Regions from separate parts of the Nostocoides sp. HKS02 genome, predicted to be linked through region 2. Evidence: predicted binding sites of a transcription regulator. Region 2 holds the regulator's gene; the other holds the start of a gene.
What was found. The regulator LexA, encoded in region 2, represses DNA repair genes until DNA is damaged. The targets are predictions, from matches to a motif close to TCGAACANNTGTTCGA.
Positions count from the first base shown of each region.

Region 1: the regulator LexA is predicted to act here: its motif matches at 5,138-5,153, upstream of ruvC (crossover junction endodeoxyribonuclease RuvC).

Region 1 is NZ_CP046121.1:1,095,831-1,104,865, forward strand. It holds gene secF (protein translocase subunit SecF) at 1-590, opposite strand, end outside; gene secD (protein translocase subunit SecD) at 587-2,392, opposite strand; gene yajC (preprotein translocase subunit YajC) at 2,405-2,749, opposite strand; gene ruvB (Holliday junction branch migration DNA helicase RuvB) at 2,852-3,955, opposite strand; gene ruvA (Holliday junction branch migration protein RuvA) at 3,955-4,572, opposite strand; gene ruvC (crossover junction endodeoxyribonuclease RuvC) at 4,569-5,120, opposite strand; gene GKE56_RS05195 (YebC/PmpR family DNA-binding transcriptional regulator) at 5,262-6,020, opposite strand; gene pdxT (pyridoxal 5'-phosphate synthase glutaminase subunit PdxT) at 6,017-6,637, opposite strand; gene GKE56_RS05205 (GNAT family N-acetyltransferase) at 6,714-7,253, shown strand; gene pdxS (pyridoxal 5'-phosphate synthase lyase subunit PdxS) at 7,258-8,169, opposite strand; gene GKE56_RS05215 (hypothetical protein) at 8,344-8,925, opposite strand; gene GKE56_RS05220 (glycosyltransferase family 4 protein) at 8,925-9,035, opposite strand, start outside.
Region 2 is NZ_CP046121.1:1,504,285-1,513,319, forward strand. It holds gene GKE56_RS07125 (4Fe-4S dicluster domain-containing protein) at 1-546, opposite strand, end outside; gene fdh (formate dehydrogenase) at 543-3,965, opposite strand; gene GKE56_RS07135 (LysM peptidoglycan-binding domain-containing protein) at 4,119-4,517, opposite strand; gene lexA (transcriptional repressor LexA) at 4,742-5,467, shown strand; gene GKE56_RS07145 (DUF4259 domain-containing protein) at 5,503-5,922, opposite strand; gene GKE56_RS07150 (GNAT family N-acetyltransferase) at 5,992-6,519, opposite strand; gene GKE56_RS07155 (bifunctional 2-polyprenyl-6-hydroxyphenol methylase/3-demethylubiquinol 3-O-methyltransferase UbiG) at 6,538-7,125, shown strand; gene GKE56_RS07160 (NAD-dependent protein deacetylase) at 7,106-7,951, opposite strand; gene GKE56_RS07165 (patatin-like phospholipase family protein) at 7,982-9,035, opposite strand, start outside.

The sequences.
Region 1 (9,035 bases), 410 kb from region 2:
GCCGGGGACACCTCGAAGCCCGCCAGGGCATAGATGCCGACGGTGATGAACAGGTCGTGGAGCAGGGCGACCAGCCCGGCGACCGCCATCTTCCAGGTGCGGAAGTAGATGGCCATCACAATCGAGACCAGGGCGAGGAATACCAGAAGGGCCTTGAGCGCCTGCTGGCTCACCGAGGCACCCCACGACGGACCCACGAACGAGGCCGAGACGTTGGTCGGTGTCGTGCCGAACCTCGTCGCCAGGGCATCGCGCACCTGCTCGCTCTGCGCGTCCGTGAGCTTCTCGGTCTGCACCCGCACGGTGCCGCTGCCGACCCGGGTCACCTCGGCGGCGCCCGCCGCGGCGACGCTGTTGACGGCGCCCTTGGCCCGGGCCTCGTAGTCCGAGGACGTGCTGACGCCCGAGACGCGGAACTCGGAACCGCCGCGGAACTCGAGGCTGAGGTTGAGCCCGTGCCAGACCAGGCCGATGGCGGCGAGGACGATGAAGACCCCGGACAGCGCGTACCAGCGACGGTTGCGTCCGACGAAGTCGATCGAGCGCCGGCCGGTGTAGAGGTCGTTGCCGAAGGCGGCGAAGTTGATCACAGCACGCTCCCATCGCTCGTGGCGGTGCGGGGTTGGGCGACCGCCACACGGCCGCGGCCGGCATACCGCACCAGCTTGGCGCCGAGCCGCTCCGGGTCCAGCCCGGACCACCGGTGGCCACCGCCGAAGAACTTCGTGCTCGCCAACACGGCGACCAGCGGGTGGGTGAACATCACGACGATGAGCAGGTCGATGAGGGTGGTCAGGCCCAGGGTGAACGCGAAGCCACGCACGTTGGAGGACGCGAGCACGTAGAGCACCACCGCGGCGAGGAAGTTGACGCCGTCCGCCGCGAGGATCGTGCGCCGTGCGCGCCGCCACCCGGTGTCGACCGCGGCCCGCAGGGGGCGGCCCTCGCGCACCTCGTCGCGGATGCGTTCGAAGTACACGATGAACGAGTCGGCGGTGACACCGATGGCCACGATCAGACCCGTCACCCCGGCCATGTCGAGGCGGAAGTTGTGCGACCAGCCCAGCAGCGAGATGGCGACGTAGGTCAGCAGTGCCGCGATGACGATCGAGAGCACGGTGACGAAGCCCAGGGCGCGGTACTGGGCCAGGGAGTAGAGGAAGACCAGCGCGAAGCCGATGATGCCGGCGATCAGGCCCATCCGGAGCTGTTCGCTGCCGAGCGTGGGGCTGATCTGGTCGCGGGTCTGGAGGGAGAACGACATCGGCAACGCGCCGAACTTCAGCTGGTTGGCGAGGTCGCGCGCTTCCTGGATGGTGAAGTTGCCGGTGATGCTGGCCTGGCCGGCCAGGATGGCCTCGTTGAACGACGGCGCGACGATCGAGCGCGAGTCGAGGACCGCAGCCATCCGGTTGCGCGGGCTCGGCAGGCTCACCATGCGGGTGCTCGCCTCGCCGTACGCCTTGGTGCCGCTGGACTTGAAGGAGAGCTGGATCTCGACCGTGCTGGACGGCTGACCGTTGGGCAGCGGCTGATACCCGGCCTGGGCGCTGTCGATCTGGTCGCCGGCGACGATGACCGGCCCGAGCACGAACTTCTCGGTGTTGTCGACGCTGCAGGTGACCAGCGGCTTCTTCGGGTCGTTGACGACCTTGTCGAGGGCCGCGGAGTCCTTCACGCAGTCGAGCTGCTGGAAGGCCTTCGCCACGTCAGGCGTGATCCACGCGAGGTCGTTGGGGTCCTTGGGCGTCGTCGCAGGGGTCGTGCCCGAGGTGGCGGTGGCAGCCGCGGTCGCGGCGGCCCCGGGGGTGGCCGTCGCGGCCGGCGTGGGTGCCGTGGTGGCCTTGACGAAGGCCCCGGGCAGGCCCGACTTCGCCTTGGTCGTGGCGCTCGTGGCCGGCGCCTTGACGGTGGCGGTCGCGCTCGGAGTCGGTGCGGACGTGCCGGACCCGGTGGGCGAACCCGTGGGCGTGGTGCTCGGGACCGGTGCCGTCGTCCCGGCCGCCGACTCCAGGACTCCGCGGAACTGCATCTGCGATGACTTGCGGATGGCGTCCTCGGTTGCCCGGTCAGGGATGCCGGGCATGCTCACGACGATGTCCTCGCCGTTGCGGGTGGTGACCTCGGCGCCCGCGACACCGTTGGCGTCCACTCGCTGCACGATGATGTCGCGCGCCTGGTTCAGCTGGTCGGAGGACACCTTCTGGCTGCCAACCAGGACCGGCTGGAGCACCAGCTGCGTGCCACCCTCGAGGTCGAGCCCCAGCTTGGGCTTCCAGCTGGCGTCACCCCAGGTCGTCACGGCGAACAGCAGGCCGTAGAGCCCGAGGATGATGGCCGCCAGCGCCGACAGGACGCGGAGGGGCTTGCGGTGGTGCGGGTTGATTGCCACGTGCGATGACCCCTACTCGGTGCTGCTGGGCGCGTCGGTGGCGGGCTCCGTGGGGCTCACCTTGGTGCCGATCGCACGCCGGTCGTAACGGACGGTGACCCCGGGAGCGATCTCGAGGGTGACGACGGCGTCGTCGAGGCTGCGGATCGTGCCAAACATGCCGGACGTCGTGCACACCTCGTCACCCACGGCCAGGGCGCTCTGCAGGGTCTGCACCTCGCGCTGCCGACGACGCTGGCTGAAGATCATGAAGCCGATCAGCAGCACGGGCAGCAGGAAGATGAGCAGGCTGGCTGGCGAGCCGCCACTTGACATGAGGAAGTCCTTCAGGGCGAGGTGGGTGTGGGTGCGCACCATCGGGGCGACCGCCCGAGTGTAGGTGACACACGGCATACCGACCAACGTGCCTCACCGGTGTGGCGTTCCGGGGGTGCGGCCCGCCCGGCGACCGTATGCCGTTCAGCCGCCGAAGCGCCCAGCCTCACCCTCGAGCGGCAGCGGCGCCTGGAGGTCGACACCGTGCGGCGGCGTGAGGCCCAGGTGGCTCCAGGCCTGCGCCGTGGCGACCCGGCCCCGGGGCGTCCGGGCGATCAGCCCCTCACGCACGAGGAACGGCTCCGCGACCGTCTCGACCGTGTCGGCCTCCTCACCCACGGCCACCGCGAGCGTCGACAGGCCGACCGGCCCTCCTGCGAAGCGGCGGCACAGGGCGTCGAGCACGGCGCGGTCGAGGCGGTCCAGACCCCGGTCGTCGACATCGAACAGCGCGAGCGCGGCGTGCGCGGCCAGCTCGTCGACGACACCCTGGCCGTGCACCTGTGCCCAGTCGCGGACGCGGCGCAGCAGCCGGTTGGCGATGCGCGGCGTGCCGCGCGACCGGCCCGCGATCTCGCTGATCCCGGCGGCGTCAGCCCGCACCCCGAGCAGCCTGGCCGACCGGTGCAGGATCGCGACGAGGTCCTCGGTCGCGTAGAAGTCGAGGTGCCCGGTGAACCCGAACCGGTCGCGCAACGGGGCCGGCAGCAAGCCGGCGCGCGTCGTCGCTCCGACGACCGTGAACGGCGGCAGCTCCAGCGGGATGGCCGTCGCGCCGGGGCCCTTGCCGACGATGACGTCGACCCGGAAGTCCTCCATGGCGAGGTAGAGCATCTCCTCGGCCGAGCGCGACATCCGGTGGATCTCGTCGAGGAAGAGCACCTCGCCCTCCATGAGCGAGGACAGCAGCGCCGCCAGGTCGCCGGCGTGCTGGATCGCCGGCCCGCTGGTGATCCGGATCGGCCGCTCGAGCTCGGCGGCCACGATCATCGCCAGGGTCGTCTTGCCGAGCCCGGGGGGCCCGGAGAACAGCACGTGGTCGGGAGCGGTGCCGCGGCGCCGGGCCGCCTCGAGCACGAGGGACAGCTGGTCGCGAACCCGCTGCTGCCCCGACAGCTCGCTCAGCCGCCGCGGGCGCAACGCTGCCTCGACGGTGCGGTCGTCGGCATCGGTGCCCGGGTCGACGATCCGCGCGGTCGCGTCGAGGGAGTCGTCCTCGTAGATCTCGGAGGAGAAGCCGTCAGCCATCAGCGCGGTCCCAGCTCGCGCAACGCGGCGCGCAGCAGGTCGGAGACGTTCGGCTCGGCTCCGGCCCCGTCAGCCCCCTCAGCCACCCGGGCGACAGCGTCCTCGGCCTGCTTGGCGGACCACCCGAGACCCACCAGGGCTTCACCGACCTGCTCGCGCCACGCCCCGCCCCGCCCAGCCGTGGCTGTGGTCGCAGACGCCGCGACCCCACCGGGCAGCACGCCGATCTTGTCGCGCAGCTCGAGGACCATGCGCTCGGCGCCCTTCTTGCCGATGCCGGGCACGGTGGTCAGGGCGGCGATGTCGGAGCCGCTGATCGCCGCGCGCACCCGGTCCGGAGCGAGCACCGAGAGCATGGCCAGCGCCAACCTGGGGCCGACGCCGGACACGGTCTGCACCACCTCGAAGATGTCCCGCTCGTCGTCGGAGCCGAAGCCGTAGAGGGTGAGGGAGTCCTCACGCACGACCAGGGTCGTCGACAGGAGCGCCTCCTGACCGTGGTGGAGGCTCGCGGCCGTGGCGGGCGTGGTGTGCAGCAGCATGCCGACTCCCCCGACCTCGACGACGACGCGGTCGAGCCCGATGGACCGGACAGGCCCCCGTACGGACGCGATCACTGGGCCACCGCCCGGTGCCCGGCAGCGGTGAGGCGCGCCCGCTCGCTGGCCGCGGCGAGGGCCAGCCGGTTCGTCGCGCCGCCGTGCCACAGGTCGCAGATCGCCAGGGCGAGGGCGTCCGCGGCATCGGCGGGCTTGGGCGCGGTCTCCATCCGCAGGATGCGGGCGACCATCGCCGTGACCTGCGCCTTGTCCGCGCGGCCCGAGCCGGTCACCGCGGCCTTGACCGAGGTGGGCGTGTGGAGGGTGACCGGCAGGCCGCGCCGTGCCGCGGCGAGCATGGGGACCGCCGACGCCTGCATGGTGGTCATCACACTCGCGACGTTGACGTCGGCGAAAACCTGCTCCACGGCCACCGCGTCGGGCTCGAACCGGTCGAGCCAGGTCTCGAGTTCGTCCTGCAGGTAGAGCAGCCGCTGGGCGGTGGGGTGACCAGGTGGAGTGCGGACCACCCCGACGGCGACCAGGCGCACGGAGCGGCCACGACCGCCCTCGACCACGCCGATACCGCAGCGGGTGAGACCGGGGTCGACCCCGAGAACTCGCACGTCGACTCTCCTTCGATCCGAACACCTGTTCGGTCAGACGCTACACAGCCCACTCGGCACTCCCCCGCACCAACACGCGCATGACCGGGCATGACCACGCATGACACGGCATACGGAGCGGAGCGTGGCCCGCGCGGCCGGTCACTCCTCGGCGTCGAGCTCGGCCAGCACCTCGTCGCTGATGTCACCGTTGGCGAAGACGTCCTGGACGTCGTCGGAGTCCTCGAGGGCCTCGATGACCCGGATCATCTTGCGCGCGCCCTCGAGGTCGAGCGGCACCTGGAGGTTGGGCACCCAGGAGGCCTCGGCCGAGTCGTAGTCGATGCCGGCCTCCTGGATTGCCTGGCGCACCGCCACGAAGTCGCTCGCCTCGGAGATGATCTCGAAGGAGTCGCCCAGGTCGTTGACCTCGTCGGCGCCGGCCTCGAGCACGATCTCGAGGATGTCGTCCTCGGTCTGGTCGCCCTTGGGCACGACCACGACGCCCTTGCGGTCGAAGACATAGGACACCGAGCCGGGGTCGGCCAGCTGTCCGCCGTTGCGCGTCAACGCGGTGCGCACCTCGGCGGCTGCCCGGTTGCGGTTGTCGGTGAGGCACTCGATCAGCACGGCCACCCCACCCGGGGCGTAGCCCTCGTAGGTGATGGTCTCCCAGTCGGAACCGCCGGCTGTCGCACCCGAGCCGCGCTTGACCGCGTTGTCGATGTTGTTGTTGGGGACCGAGGACTTCTTGGCCTTCTGGATCGCGTCGTAGAGCGTGGGGTTGCCCGTGACGTCACCACCGCCTTGACGGGCGGCGACCTCGATGTTCTTGATCAGCTTGGCGAACAGCTTGCCGCGCTTGGCATCGATCGCTGCCTTCTTGTGCTTGGTGGTCGCCCACTTGCTGTGGCCGCTCATGCCACGCCTCCCAACAGATGGTCCCTCACGATGTCGACGAACTCGGCATGGACCCGGTGGTCGCCGCTGACCTCCGGGTGGAAGGACGTGGCGAGCAGGGCCCCCTGACGAACGGCGACGATCCTACCTGCGGCGGGACCGTCCTCCACACGCGCCAGGACCTCGACGCCCTCACCGGTCTCCTCCACCCACGGCGCGCGGATGAACACCGCGCGCACGGTGCCCTCGAGGCCCCGGAAGTGGATGTCCTCCTCGAAGGAGTCGACCTGGCGGCCGAACGCGTTGCGGCGCACCGTGATGTCGAGCCCCCCGAGGGTCTGCTGGTCGGGGCGCGCGTCGGCGATGCGGTCGGCCAGCATGATCATCCCGGCGCACGAGCCGTATGCCGGCATGCCGGCTGCCAGCCGCTCGCGCAGCGGCTGGGCGAGGTCGAACGCGCGCACGAGCTTGTCCATGGTCGTCGACTCGCCGCCCGGGATGATCAGCGCGTCGACGGTGTCCAGCTCGGACTGACGGCGCACCGTGGTGGCGCGTGCACCCGCCTGCTCGACGGCATACAGGTGCTCACGCACGTCTCCCTGGACGGCCAGGACACCAATGGTGGGAACAGGACTCACCGCGCCAGCGTAGAGCCGCCCTCGGTCTCACGATCGCGTGGGGCCGGGCACTGACCCGGCGACCTAGAGTGACGCCATGGGTGAGGTGATGCGTGAGGTGATGGGCGAGGTCGTCGTTCGGAAGCGGGTGCCGCAGGACATCGCGGTGCTGGTCGAGGTGCTCGCAGCGCAGCGACCGCACACGGGCTACCCACAGAACTGGCCGCTGCCGTTCCCGGCGGAGCGCTTCATCGCGCGCTCCGACGAGGACGCCGCGTGGGCCGCCGAGCTCGACGGCCGGGTGGTCGGCCACGTCGCCGTCGAGCGGGTGCAACCGGGTCTCGAGGCCGACCTGTGGACCGCGGGGACCGGCCGGTCGCGCGAGCAGCTGGCAGCCGTGGCCGTCCTGTTCGTCGACCACACCGTCCAGGGTCGCGGCGTCGGCACGGCGCTGCTCTCGACCGCGGTCGCGGCGATCCGCGAGTCGGGCCGCACCCCGGTCCTCGACGTGGTGCAGGAGACCACCTCGGCAGTCGCGCTCTATCGACGCACCGGCTGGCAGGTGGTCGGCGAGGGTCGCCCCTCGTGGTTGCCCGCCGACCACCTGCCCGTGCTGTTCATGGTGCTGCCGGACTGAGGTGCTACCAGCCGCGCTCGGCCAGACGGTGGGGCTCGGGGATCTCGTCGACGTTGATGCCCACCATCGCCTCGCCGAGCCCGCGCGAGACCTTGGCGATGACGTCGGGGTCGTCGAAGAACGTGGTGGCCTTGACGATCGCCTCGGCGCGCTGGGCCGGGTTGCCGGACTTGAAGATGCCGGACCCGACGAAGACGCCTTCGGCGCCGAGCTGCATCATCATGGCCGCGTCGGCCGGGGTGGCGATGCCACCCGCGGTGAAGAGCACGACGGGGAGCTTGCCGGCCTCGGCGACCTCCTTGACGAGGTCGAAGGGAGCCTGGAGCTCCTTGGCGGCGACGTAGAGCTCGTCCTCGGGCAGGCCCTGGAGGCGGCGGATCTGCTGGCGGATCTGGCGCATGTGCGTCGTGGCGTTGGACACGTCACCGGTGCCGGCCTCGCCCTTGGAGCGGATCATCGCCGCACCCTCGGTGATGCGCCGCAGTGCCTCGCCGAGGTTGGTCGCGCCGCAGACGAAGGGAACCGTGAAGTTCCACTTGTCGATGTGGTTGGCGTAGTCGGCCGGGGTCAGCACCTCGGACTCGTCGATGTAGTCGACCCCGAGGGACTGCAGGACCTGGGCCTCGACGAAGTGGCCGATGCGGGCCTTGGCCATCACCGGGATCGAGACGGCCTCGATGATGCCGTCGATCATGTCGGGGTCGGACATGCGCGAGACGCCGCCCTGGGCGCGGATGTCGGCCGGCACGCGTTCGAGGGCCATCACGGCGACGGCGCCGGCGTCCTCGGCGATCTTGGCCTGCTCGGCGTTGACGACATCCATGATGACGCCACCCTTGAGCATCTCGGCCATGCCGCGCTTGACGCGCGAGGTGCCGGTGGTGGGCTGGCTGGTGGTGGTTGCGTCGGCGGACATGGGGTCCAACTCCAGATCTGTTCAGGGCGCAGCGCAGGAATCGCGCTTCGCCCTCATCGTAGTTGGTGGCCGGGACAGGCGACGCCACACCCCCGACCGGCCAGCGCCGCCGCAGCGCCGCCGCAACGCCGCCCCAGGGCCGGCCCAGAGCCGGCCCAAGCGGCCCGCGGGCGTCTACTCCCGGACAGCCGGGGGCAGCTCGTCGTCGAACTCGACGGTGCGGGGCAGGTCGGCGTGTCCGGCCAGCCGGAACACCCGCACCACCGCCTTGCGCCGCACCCGCTGGACGTCCTTGACGGCGTCGTTGTGGAAGCGTCGGGCCAGCTGCACCCGCACTCCCGCAGCCTCCACGCGCTCGAGCGCTGGCAGCCCGGGCCCCTCGCTGGCGCGCAGCTCGTCGACGACGGGCGCACTCAGGGCTGCCTGCAGGGCCAACGTGAGGTCGCTCTCGAGAACCTCCCGGCCCGCGAAGTGCTGGCCCTCGAGGAGGTCGTGCTCCAGCGCCCGCTCATTGTGCGCCTCGATGGACTCGGATGCCGCGCCGGCCAGCATGAGGGCACTGGCCGGGTCCACCGCGCCGGAGTTGGCCAGCTCGAGGGTGGCTTCGGCGCGACGGACCAGCTGGGCGTCGAGGGCCGACAGCGCCCCCTCGACACGGGCGTGCAGCCGGTCGAGCCTGGCTGCGCTGTACGACAGGTACCACGCGATCCCGAGCAGGAGCGCGACGGCCACGGCCGCCCACGTCAGGTCGTTCATCAGTCCTCGCCCCCTCGTGCCTTGCCGCGCAACAGCAGCCGGGTCCAGCGGGTGTCCGCGCCGAGGTCCGAACGCGTGCCGCCGGGGGCGTGCGTGACCGTGTCGTAGAC
Region 2 (9,035 bases):
CCCGCAGCCGTTGCAGACGTCGTCCTGGACCACCACCGTGCCGAACTCGGTGCGGAACAAGGCCCCCGTCGGGCAGACGTCGAGACAGGCCGCGTGGGTGCAGTGCTTGCACACGTCGGACGACATCAGCCAGCGGAAGTCGGGCATCTGGTCCTCGGCGAACGCCTTCGCGACGGAGTCCACGTCGGACCCCACACCCGAGCCGACCTCGGCGTCGACCTCGGTGCGCAGAGCCGGCATACCGAGGTCGATGAGGCGGCGCCCGGACTCGCGCGCCGCCGCGATCCGGTCGCCGTCCTGCTCGATGAACGCGACGTGGCGCCAGGTGCTCGCTCCGAGCGCGCCCGTGTTGTCATAGGAGGACCCGAGCAGGTCGAGGCCGTCCTCGGGGATGGCGTTCCACTCCTTGCAGGCCACCTCGCAGGCCTTGCAGCCGATGCAGATCGAGGTGTCGGTGAAGAAGCCCTTGCGTGCGCTGTCGCCGGTCCAGCCCGCGTCCGTCGCAGGGTCGGTCGGACCGGAGAGCTGGTTGTTCCAGAAGCTCATCGGTCGCGCCCCTCGTCCTGGTGGTCGTTGGTGTGGTCGTCATTGGTGTGGTCGTCATTGGTGTGGTCGTCATTGGTGTGGTCGGTGGCCAGCTCGTTGCCGGTCTGGACGGTAGTACCCGACCGTGACTGGTACTCGGCAACCAGCCGTAGGACGTCCTCACCGCGCGGCCGTCGACCGGGCTGGATGTCGCACGAGCCGACCTTGGACTCCTGGATCTGGACGTTGGGGTCCAGGGCGACACCGAGCAGGTCGTTCGCCGCGTCGCCGGAGACGATCGCGTCGCTGCCGACGCCCCAGTGGTACGGCAGCCCGATCTGGTGGATGGTGCGCCCGTTGATGACCAGCGGCGTCATCCGCTCGGTGACCAGGACCCTCGCCTCGATCGCCGACCGCGCGGAGACGAGCGTCGCCCACCCGCCGTTCTCGAGGCCCCGCTCCTGGGCGAGCTCTGGGCTCACCTCGCAGAAGAACTCGGGCTGGAGCTCGGCGAGGTAGGGCAGCCATCGGGACATGCCACCGGCCGTGTGGTGCTCGGTGAGCCGGTACGTCGTGAACACGTAGGGGTAGACCTCGGCGCCAGGACTCGTGCCCGACGGGCTCCAGAGGTTGTCCTTGCGGGGGAACACGACCCGCGTCGGGCTGGACTGCTGGGCGTAGAGGGGGTTCTGGACCGGGGACTCCTGCGGCTCGTAGTGGGTCGGCAGCGGTCCGTCGACCAGGCCCTTGGGCGCGAACAACCAGCCCTTGCCGTCGGCCTGCATGACGAACGGGTCGTCACCGGCCAGGCCGTCCGGGCCGCCCGTGCCCGGTGGCGGTCGGTGGTCGGGGCGCGTGGCCACCGGGAAGTCCGGGACGTCCTTGCCGGTCCACGTCGCCTTCTCCTCGTCCCACCACACGTAGGCCTTGCGCTCGCTCCACGGCTTGCCGGCCGGGTCAGCCGACGCGCGGTTGTAGAGGATCCGGCGGTTCATCGGCCACGCCCAACCCCAGTCAGGCGCCACCTCGGACTGCTCGCGCCCCGGGACTCGGCTCGCCGCGCGGTTGACCCCGCCGGCGAAGACCCCGGCGTAGATCCAGCACCCACCGGTGGTCGAGCCATCGGCCCGCATGGCCAGGTAGTTGTCGAGCGGCTTGCCGGCATCGTCGCCGCTGAGGTGGACCCCGTTGATCTCACGCAGGACGGCCTCGGCGTCGATCTCGCCGGACGGTTCGAGTGGGTAGTCCCAGGTCAGGTCGAGCAGCGGTCGGTCGCGGGGGTCGGTGGAGTCCTTGAGCTTTTCGCGGATGCGCTGGCCGAGCAGGTGGAAGAACTCGAGGTCGCTCTGGCAGTCGCCGGGCGGCTCGACCGCCTTGTGGTGCCACTGGAGCAGCCGCTGGGTCTGGGTGAAGCTGCCGGACTTCTCCACGTGCGAGGCGGCCGGGAAGAAGAAGACCTCGGTCTGGATGTCCTCGGTGGCCAGCTCGCCGGTGGCTATCTCGGGGCTGTCCTTCCAGAAGGTGGCTGACTCGATCAGGTTGAGGTCACGAACCACGAGCCACTTCAGGTGGGACAGGCCCAGCCGCTGCATGCGCCCGTGGGCCGAGCCGACGGCCGGGTTCTGGCCCAGCAGGAAGTAGCCCTCGACCTCATCGTCGAGCATCGCCATGACCGTCTGGTAGGTGCCGTGCGGCCCGGTCAGACGTGGGAGGTAGTCGTAGCACCAGTCGTTGTCCGCGCTGGCGTGCTCGCCCCACCACGACTTGAGCAGGCTCACGGCATACGCGTCGGCGTTGGCCCAGAAGCCCTTCTGCTCCTTGCTCGCGATCGCCTCGAGGTACTGCGCCCAGGTGTCGTGGCTGCCGGCCATTGGCATGGCGAGGTAACCGGGGAGGATGTTGTAGAGCGTCGGGATGTCGGTCGAGCCCTGGATGCTGGCATGGCCGCGCAGCGCCATGATGCCGCCGCCGGGACGACCGACGTTGCCCAGGAGCAGCTGCAGGATCGCGGAGGTGCGGATGAACTGGGCACCGAGCGTGTGCTGGGTCCAGCCCACGGAGTAGACCCAGGACGTGGTGCGGTCCCGGCCGCTGTTCTCGGTGATGGCCCTGGCGACGTAGTCGAAGTCGTCGACGGAGATGCCGCAGACCTGCGCGACCATCTCGGGGGTGTACCGGGCGTAGTGCCGCTTGAGGATCTGGAAGACCGTCTGCGGGTCCTGGAGCGTCTCGTCGCGCAGCACCCGGGCGTGCTCCAGCGCCGGGCCCCCGGAGCCGTGCTGGTCACCGGCGGAGTGTGCGGACTTCTGGCTGCCGTGCTGCTGCTCGGCGCCGGCGTCGCCCACTACGGTCCGCTTGCCGTCGCCGTCGCCGTCGCCGTCGCCGTCGCCGTCGCCGTCGCCGTCGCCGTCGCCGCCATCGTCGGCGGTCGCGTAGGACCACGACGTCTGGTCGTAGCCACCCTTGTCATGGTCGTAGCCGGAGAAGAGCCCGTCGAGGTCCTCGGTGTCCTGGAAGTCCGTGCTGATCAGCGTGGCGGCGTTGGTGTACGCCACGACGTAGTCCTTGAAGTAGAGCTCGTTGGTCAGGACGTGGTTGACCAGGGCACCGAGGAAGACGACGTCGCTGCCGGCCCGGATCGGCAGGTGCTTGTCAGCGCTGGCCGAGGTGCGGGTGAACCGCGGGTCGATGTGGATGACCTTGGCACCCTTGCGCCGCGCCTCGACCACCCACTGGAAGCCGACCGGGTGGCACTCGGCCATGTTCGACCCCTGGATGACGATGCAGTCAGCGTTGGCGAGGTCCTGGAGGTACTGGGTGGCGCCTCCGCGCCCGAACGAGGCCCCCAAACTGGGGACCGTGGCGGAGTGTCAAATACGCGCCTGGTTCTCGATCTGGATCGCGCCCGCCGCGGTGAACAGCTTCTTGATGAGGTAGTTCTCCTCGTTGTCGAGGGTCGCTCCCCCGAGCGAGGCGATGGCCATGGTGCGGCGCAGCGACCTGCCCTTGGCATCGTGGTCCTGCCAGCCGCGGCGGCGGCTCTCGACGAAGCGGTCGGCGACCATGTCGAGCGCGGTGTCCCGGTCGAGGGACTCCCACTGGGTGCCCCCGGGGCGGCGGTAGAGCATGGCGGTCTGGCGGCCGGGGTGGTTGACCAGCTGCTCGCTGGCGGAGCCCTTGGGGCACAGCCGGCCACGGGAGATCGGCGAGTCCGGATCGCCCTCGATCTGGACGACCTTCTCGTCCTTGACGAACACGCGCTGCCCGCAGCCCACCGCGCAGTAGGGGCAGATGCTCTGCACGACCCGGTCAGCAGTGCTCGTGCGCGGGGTCAGCTCCTCGGTATGCCGCGAAGTGACCGCCGGACCGCGGCCCAGGAGATCTCCCGACCGGACTTGGCGGACGACCGGCCACGAGAGAAAGGCCTTCCTGGCGTCCACGCGGAACCTCCCTGCCTGCTGATCAGCGATGTTGCTGTCAACCTGCCACAACTCGCGGGCCGGTGCACGCCCGGCAGGCAGGCCGGCAGCCAAGCCCGGCGGCGGTTGGCTCAGCAGCCGTTCAGCGTCGTTCAGGGGCGTTCAGGGGCCGGCTCAGCCGACGGCGGGAATGAGCAGGCTCTGCCCGGCGTGGATCTCGGAGCTGGTCAGGTCGTTGGCGACCTGGATGCGAGCGACGGCGTCGGCGACCGGCAGGCCGGGCAGCTGCTGAGCCGCGATCTGGGAGAGCGTCTGGCCACCCTGAACCGTCGTCGAGTGGTCGATCACCGTGGCCGAGGCGCCGCCGGAGAGCAGGGCGATGGTGGCGGCCACGAGGACGACGAGCACCAGGGACGTGATGGCGAGGCGGCCCGCGCGGGTGAGGCGCAGTGGCGCGCCGGGCACCGCCACGGCGTCGCTGCCGCAGGGCACGGAGACCAGGTGCGGCCGGGCCACCCGGCTCGGCACACGCAGGGGGGCGGGGGCGACGTCCCAGGCAACTGCTGCACTCATCGGTTCCTCCATCTGACGGCTCTTCGAACGAGTGTGCGAAAAGCGCTCTGCCTGATTTCTAGCACGCATGTTCGAAAGGTTCAAGACACGCGTCGAACACATGTTTGGCAACTCTGTTCGAACGCCATACGCTGTGGTCACGCCTCAGATCAGATCAGAGGCCACCGACAGCCCCACCTGCACCACCCGCCACAGGCACCTGACCTGCAGAAACGAGGAGCGCGATGAGCGAGGACAACGTCAAGGAGCTTCCCGACCGCGACCGCGGTGACGGGCTGACGGTGCGCCAGCGCCGGGTCCTCGAGGTGATCCGCAACTCGGTCGACCGCCGCGGCTACCCGCCCAGCCTGCGCGAGATCGGCGAGGCCGTCGGCCTCACCTCACCCAGCTCCGTCGCCCACCAGCTGTCGACGCTCGAGCGCAAGGGCTTCCTGCGCCGCGACCCCAACCGGCCCCGCGCGATCGAGGTCGTCTCCCCCGATGCCACCGCCGAGACGCGCGGCTACCGCGGCGGCGCGAGCGCCGAGGACGAGACGGCGACGTTCGACGAGACCGGCCTGGGCGACGCCCGTCCCGAGGCGTCCTACGTCCCTGTGCTGGGCCGGATCGCGGCCGGCGTGCCGATCATGGCCGAGGAGTCCGTCGAGGACGTGTTCCCGCTGCCCCGTCAGCTCGTTGGCGAGGGCCAGCTCTTCCTGCTCAAGGTCGTGGGTGACTCGATGGTCGAGGCGGCGATCTGTGACGGTGACTGGGTGGTCGTGCGCCAACAGCCGACGGCGGACAACGGCGACATCGTCGCGGCCATGCTCGACAGCGAGGCGACGGTCAAGACGTTCAAGCGCAAGGACGGTCACGTGTGGCTGCTGCCGCACAACCCGGACTTCGAGCCGATCGACGGCGACCACGCCACCATCCTCGGCAAGGTCACGGCGGTGCTCCGCCGGATCTGACGCCCTGACGCCGGCTCAGTGGCCCTGACGCCGGCTCAGTCGCCCAGTGCGTCGAGGTAGTGCGTGATCCGGGTGTTGAAGCGGTCCCCGGCGTCCCCGTCGGCCACGATCTCCCAGAGCTCGTTGTCCTCGGAGCGCAGCGCCCGGTGCAACGCCTTCGTGGCGAACTCCTCGAGCCGCTCGTCGACGTCGAGCGGCTCCTCGTCCAGCCAGCGGGGCACGTTGCGCTCCCCCACGACCGACTCAGGGTCGTCCGAGGCCGCCACGACGACGGCCGCGGCGATCGCCTCCGACATCGTGGACGCCTCGATGTAGTCCGTCGCGCGGATCACCCGCCGAAGAGCCGACTCCACCTTGACGCGGCGCTCCTGCGGGTCGGACTCCTCGAGGTCGTCGAGGAAGTCGAGTGCGTCGTCGTTCTCGAACGGACCGGTCCTGATTCTCGTCGCGCCCATGTCAGCCTCCGAAACTCTCGTCGAGCGTCACCTCACGAGACTGCCAAGCGTTGCGCCGACACGCCAGACCTAGCCGCCCGAAGCCATCCGTTGGTACCACGCGGTGTCGACATAACGGCCGAACTTGTGCCCCACCTCCCGGAGCACCCCGATCTGCTCGAAGCCCACGGCCCGGTGCAGCGCCTCACTGGCGTCATTGGGCAACGCCACGACCGCGACCTGGGTGTGCACGTCGGGCCGGGCGTCGAGGCGGGCGAGCAGCTCGGCATATAGGGCGCGCCCGAGTCCACGACGCCGCGCGCCGACCGCGAGGTAGACCGACACCTCTTTGGTGCCGGCGTACGCCGGGCGCGGACGGAACGGCCCGGAGTACGCGTAGCCCAGCACCTCGTCCCCCGCTCGGGCGACGAGCACGATGTCGCTGCCACCCGCCGACGCCAGCTTCTCACCCAGGTATGCCGCCCCACGGGGCTCGGTGTCGAACGTCGCGAGCGAGGTGCCGACCTGCTCGTCGTAGATGGCGGCCATCGTCGGCAGGTCGTCGAGGCCGGCGTCGCGGATGACGATCTCCGGCTCCCCCGCGGCATTGGCGCTCATATCGGCGATGCTAAGGGGATGACCGACCGCCAGCAGATGTGGGACCAGCGATATGCCGCGAGCGCCCGGGTCTGGAGCGCCACCCCCAACGCCGAGGTCGCCCGGATCGTCGGCGGCTGGCCGCCCGGTCGCGCGCTGGACCTCGGTGCCGGCGAGGGCCGTCACGCCGTGTGGCTGGCCGGCCTGCACTGGCGGGTGACCGCGGTCGACTTCTCGGCGGTGGGACTGGCCAAGGGCGACGCCGAGGCGACCCGGCGAGGGGTCGCCGTGGACTGGGTCGTCGCCGACGTGCGTTCGTGGCACCCGCCGGAGCGCACGGCATACGACCTCGTCCTCGCCGCCTACCTGCACCTGTCACAGGACGTCCTGTCGCGCGCCACCTCGTGGCTGGCCCCCGGTGGCGCCCTGGTCGTCGTGGGTCATGCGCTGCGCAACCTCACCGAGGGCGTCGGCGGCCCCTCAGATCCGTCGCTGCTGCATACCCTCGAGCAGCTGCGGTCGGCCGCGGCCGGACTCGAGATCGAGCGGTGCGAAGAGATCGTCCGCCCCACCGACGCCGGCGACGCGATCGACGCGGTGCTCGTGGCTAGGCGCCCAGCCGGCTGACCAGCTCGGTCAGGGTGGCACCCAGCGGCGCGTCGAGCTGCAGCGTCGCGTCGGCGTCGCCACGGGTGGCGCCGCGGGTGATGATGGCCACCGGGATTCCGAGGGCCGCGGCTCGGCGGACGAAGCGATAGCCGCTCATGACCTTGAGGCTCGAGCCGAGGACGAGGATGGCATCGGCCTGCTCGGTGAGCCGAAAACAGTGCTCCACCAACGGTTTCGGCACGGACTCGCCGAAGAACACGACCTCGGGCTTGAGGGTGTCGCGGCCGCAGACGAGACACAGCGGGACGCGGAACGCGGCGACGTCGAGGTCGTTCAGGGCGATGTCGCCGTCGGGGCGGATCTCGTCGCTCGAGACGGTGTATGCCGGGTTGGCTTCGCGCATGCGGGCGTCGAGGTCCCAGCGGGAGGTCCGGTCGCCGCAGGTGAGGCAGACGACCTTGGCGAGCGACCCGTGCAGCTCGGTCACCTCGGTCGTGCCCGCCGACTGGTGGAGGCCGTCGACGTTCTGGGTGATGATGGGGCCGAGGAGCCCAGCCGACTGGAGGCGTGACACCGCCGCGTGGCCGGCGTTGGGGCGGGCCTGGTTGAACCGCTGCCAGCCGACGTAGCTGCGCGCCCAGTACCGCTGCCGGGCCTGCGACGAACCGAGGAACTCGGCGAACTGCATGGGCGTGACCCGCCGGTTGCCGTCCGGCCCCCGATAGTCGGGTATGCCGGACTCGGTCGAGATCCCCGCCCCGGTGAGCGCGAGCACATTGCCGTGCTCGAGGAGCCCCGCGATCGCGGAGAGCTCGTCGGTGCGCGTGTCGGTGCCCTGGGTCACGAAGAAAGGGTACGCGGCCCAGGCGGCTGCTCAGGAGCGGCCGAGGAACAGCCGGCGTGCCGAGTCGGACAGCGCGGCCCCAGCGACCTCGGGGTCGGCAACCGCCGGATGTGGAGGGTCGAGGTCGCTGTCGCGGACGATCAGCTGTGGGGCGTGGGTCCGAACCTGGGCGTCGGCCACGAGGTAGCCGTGACGCTCGAGGATCTGTTGCTCGGCCGTCGAGAAGGCGTCGAGATCGGTGCGAACGGCACTGATGCGCGTCACGGTCTGCGTCGGGTAGCCGCCGTCGATGAGGGTGTCGAGCGCCCACGAGGTGCCGCGCAGGATGCCGCGCGCAAAGCTGGCGTGGAGCCATCGACTGCGCACGGACTGGCCGCCACTGGTGGCGATGGCGAGGATGCGTTGGGTGCGACCGAGCACGGTGCGCTCGGTGCGGGCCCGGAACACGCTGCCCCCGTCACTCACGAGGACCGTCGCGTGGTTCTTCCACACGGGCTCCAATGCGAGGTTGTCGTAGACCCCGCCGTCCGTGAGGCGGATCCGTCGCAGGATGCCGCGGCGCTCGCCCGGCGACTCGACGCCTCGGCGGCCACCCCGCAGGTGCATCGCCTCGCCGTCGAGCACCATCGGACTGAAGAACGGCGGGAACGCGCAGGAGGCGGCCACGGCGTCGGCGCGGCGCAGGTCGCGCGGCCAGGCGGCATACCCCGTGCGGTAGTCGCCCACCCTGCCGCGCGGCGACCGGGCACTAGGCCCCTCGAACACCCAGTCCACGCCGTAGCCGATCTCAGTCGCGCCCGTGATGATCTCTGGCGCGCCGTTGTCGTTGCGGGCCAGAGGATCTGACCACCATGGAAACTGTGAGGCGAGCTCGTCAGCGAGCGCGCGGATGGCCGCGTCGGGAGCTCGCCAGTTGCGCGGCTTGAGCTTGGCGAGGAAGGCAGGGGTGCGGATGTTGCGGGAGGCGAGCTGGCGCAACGGCGTCGCGACGTACTCGTCGAAGCCCACGACCGTGGCGTCGGCTCGGCGGAACTCGAGTCGGGGGTCGGCGAGCAGGTTGGCGAGGATCGAGCCGCCGGACACG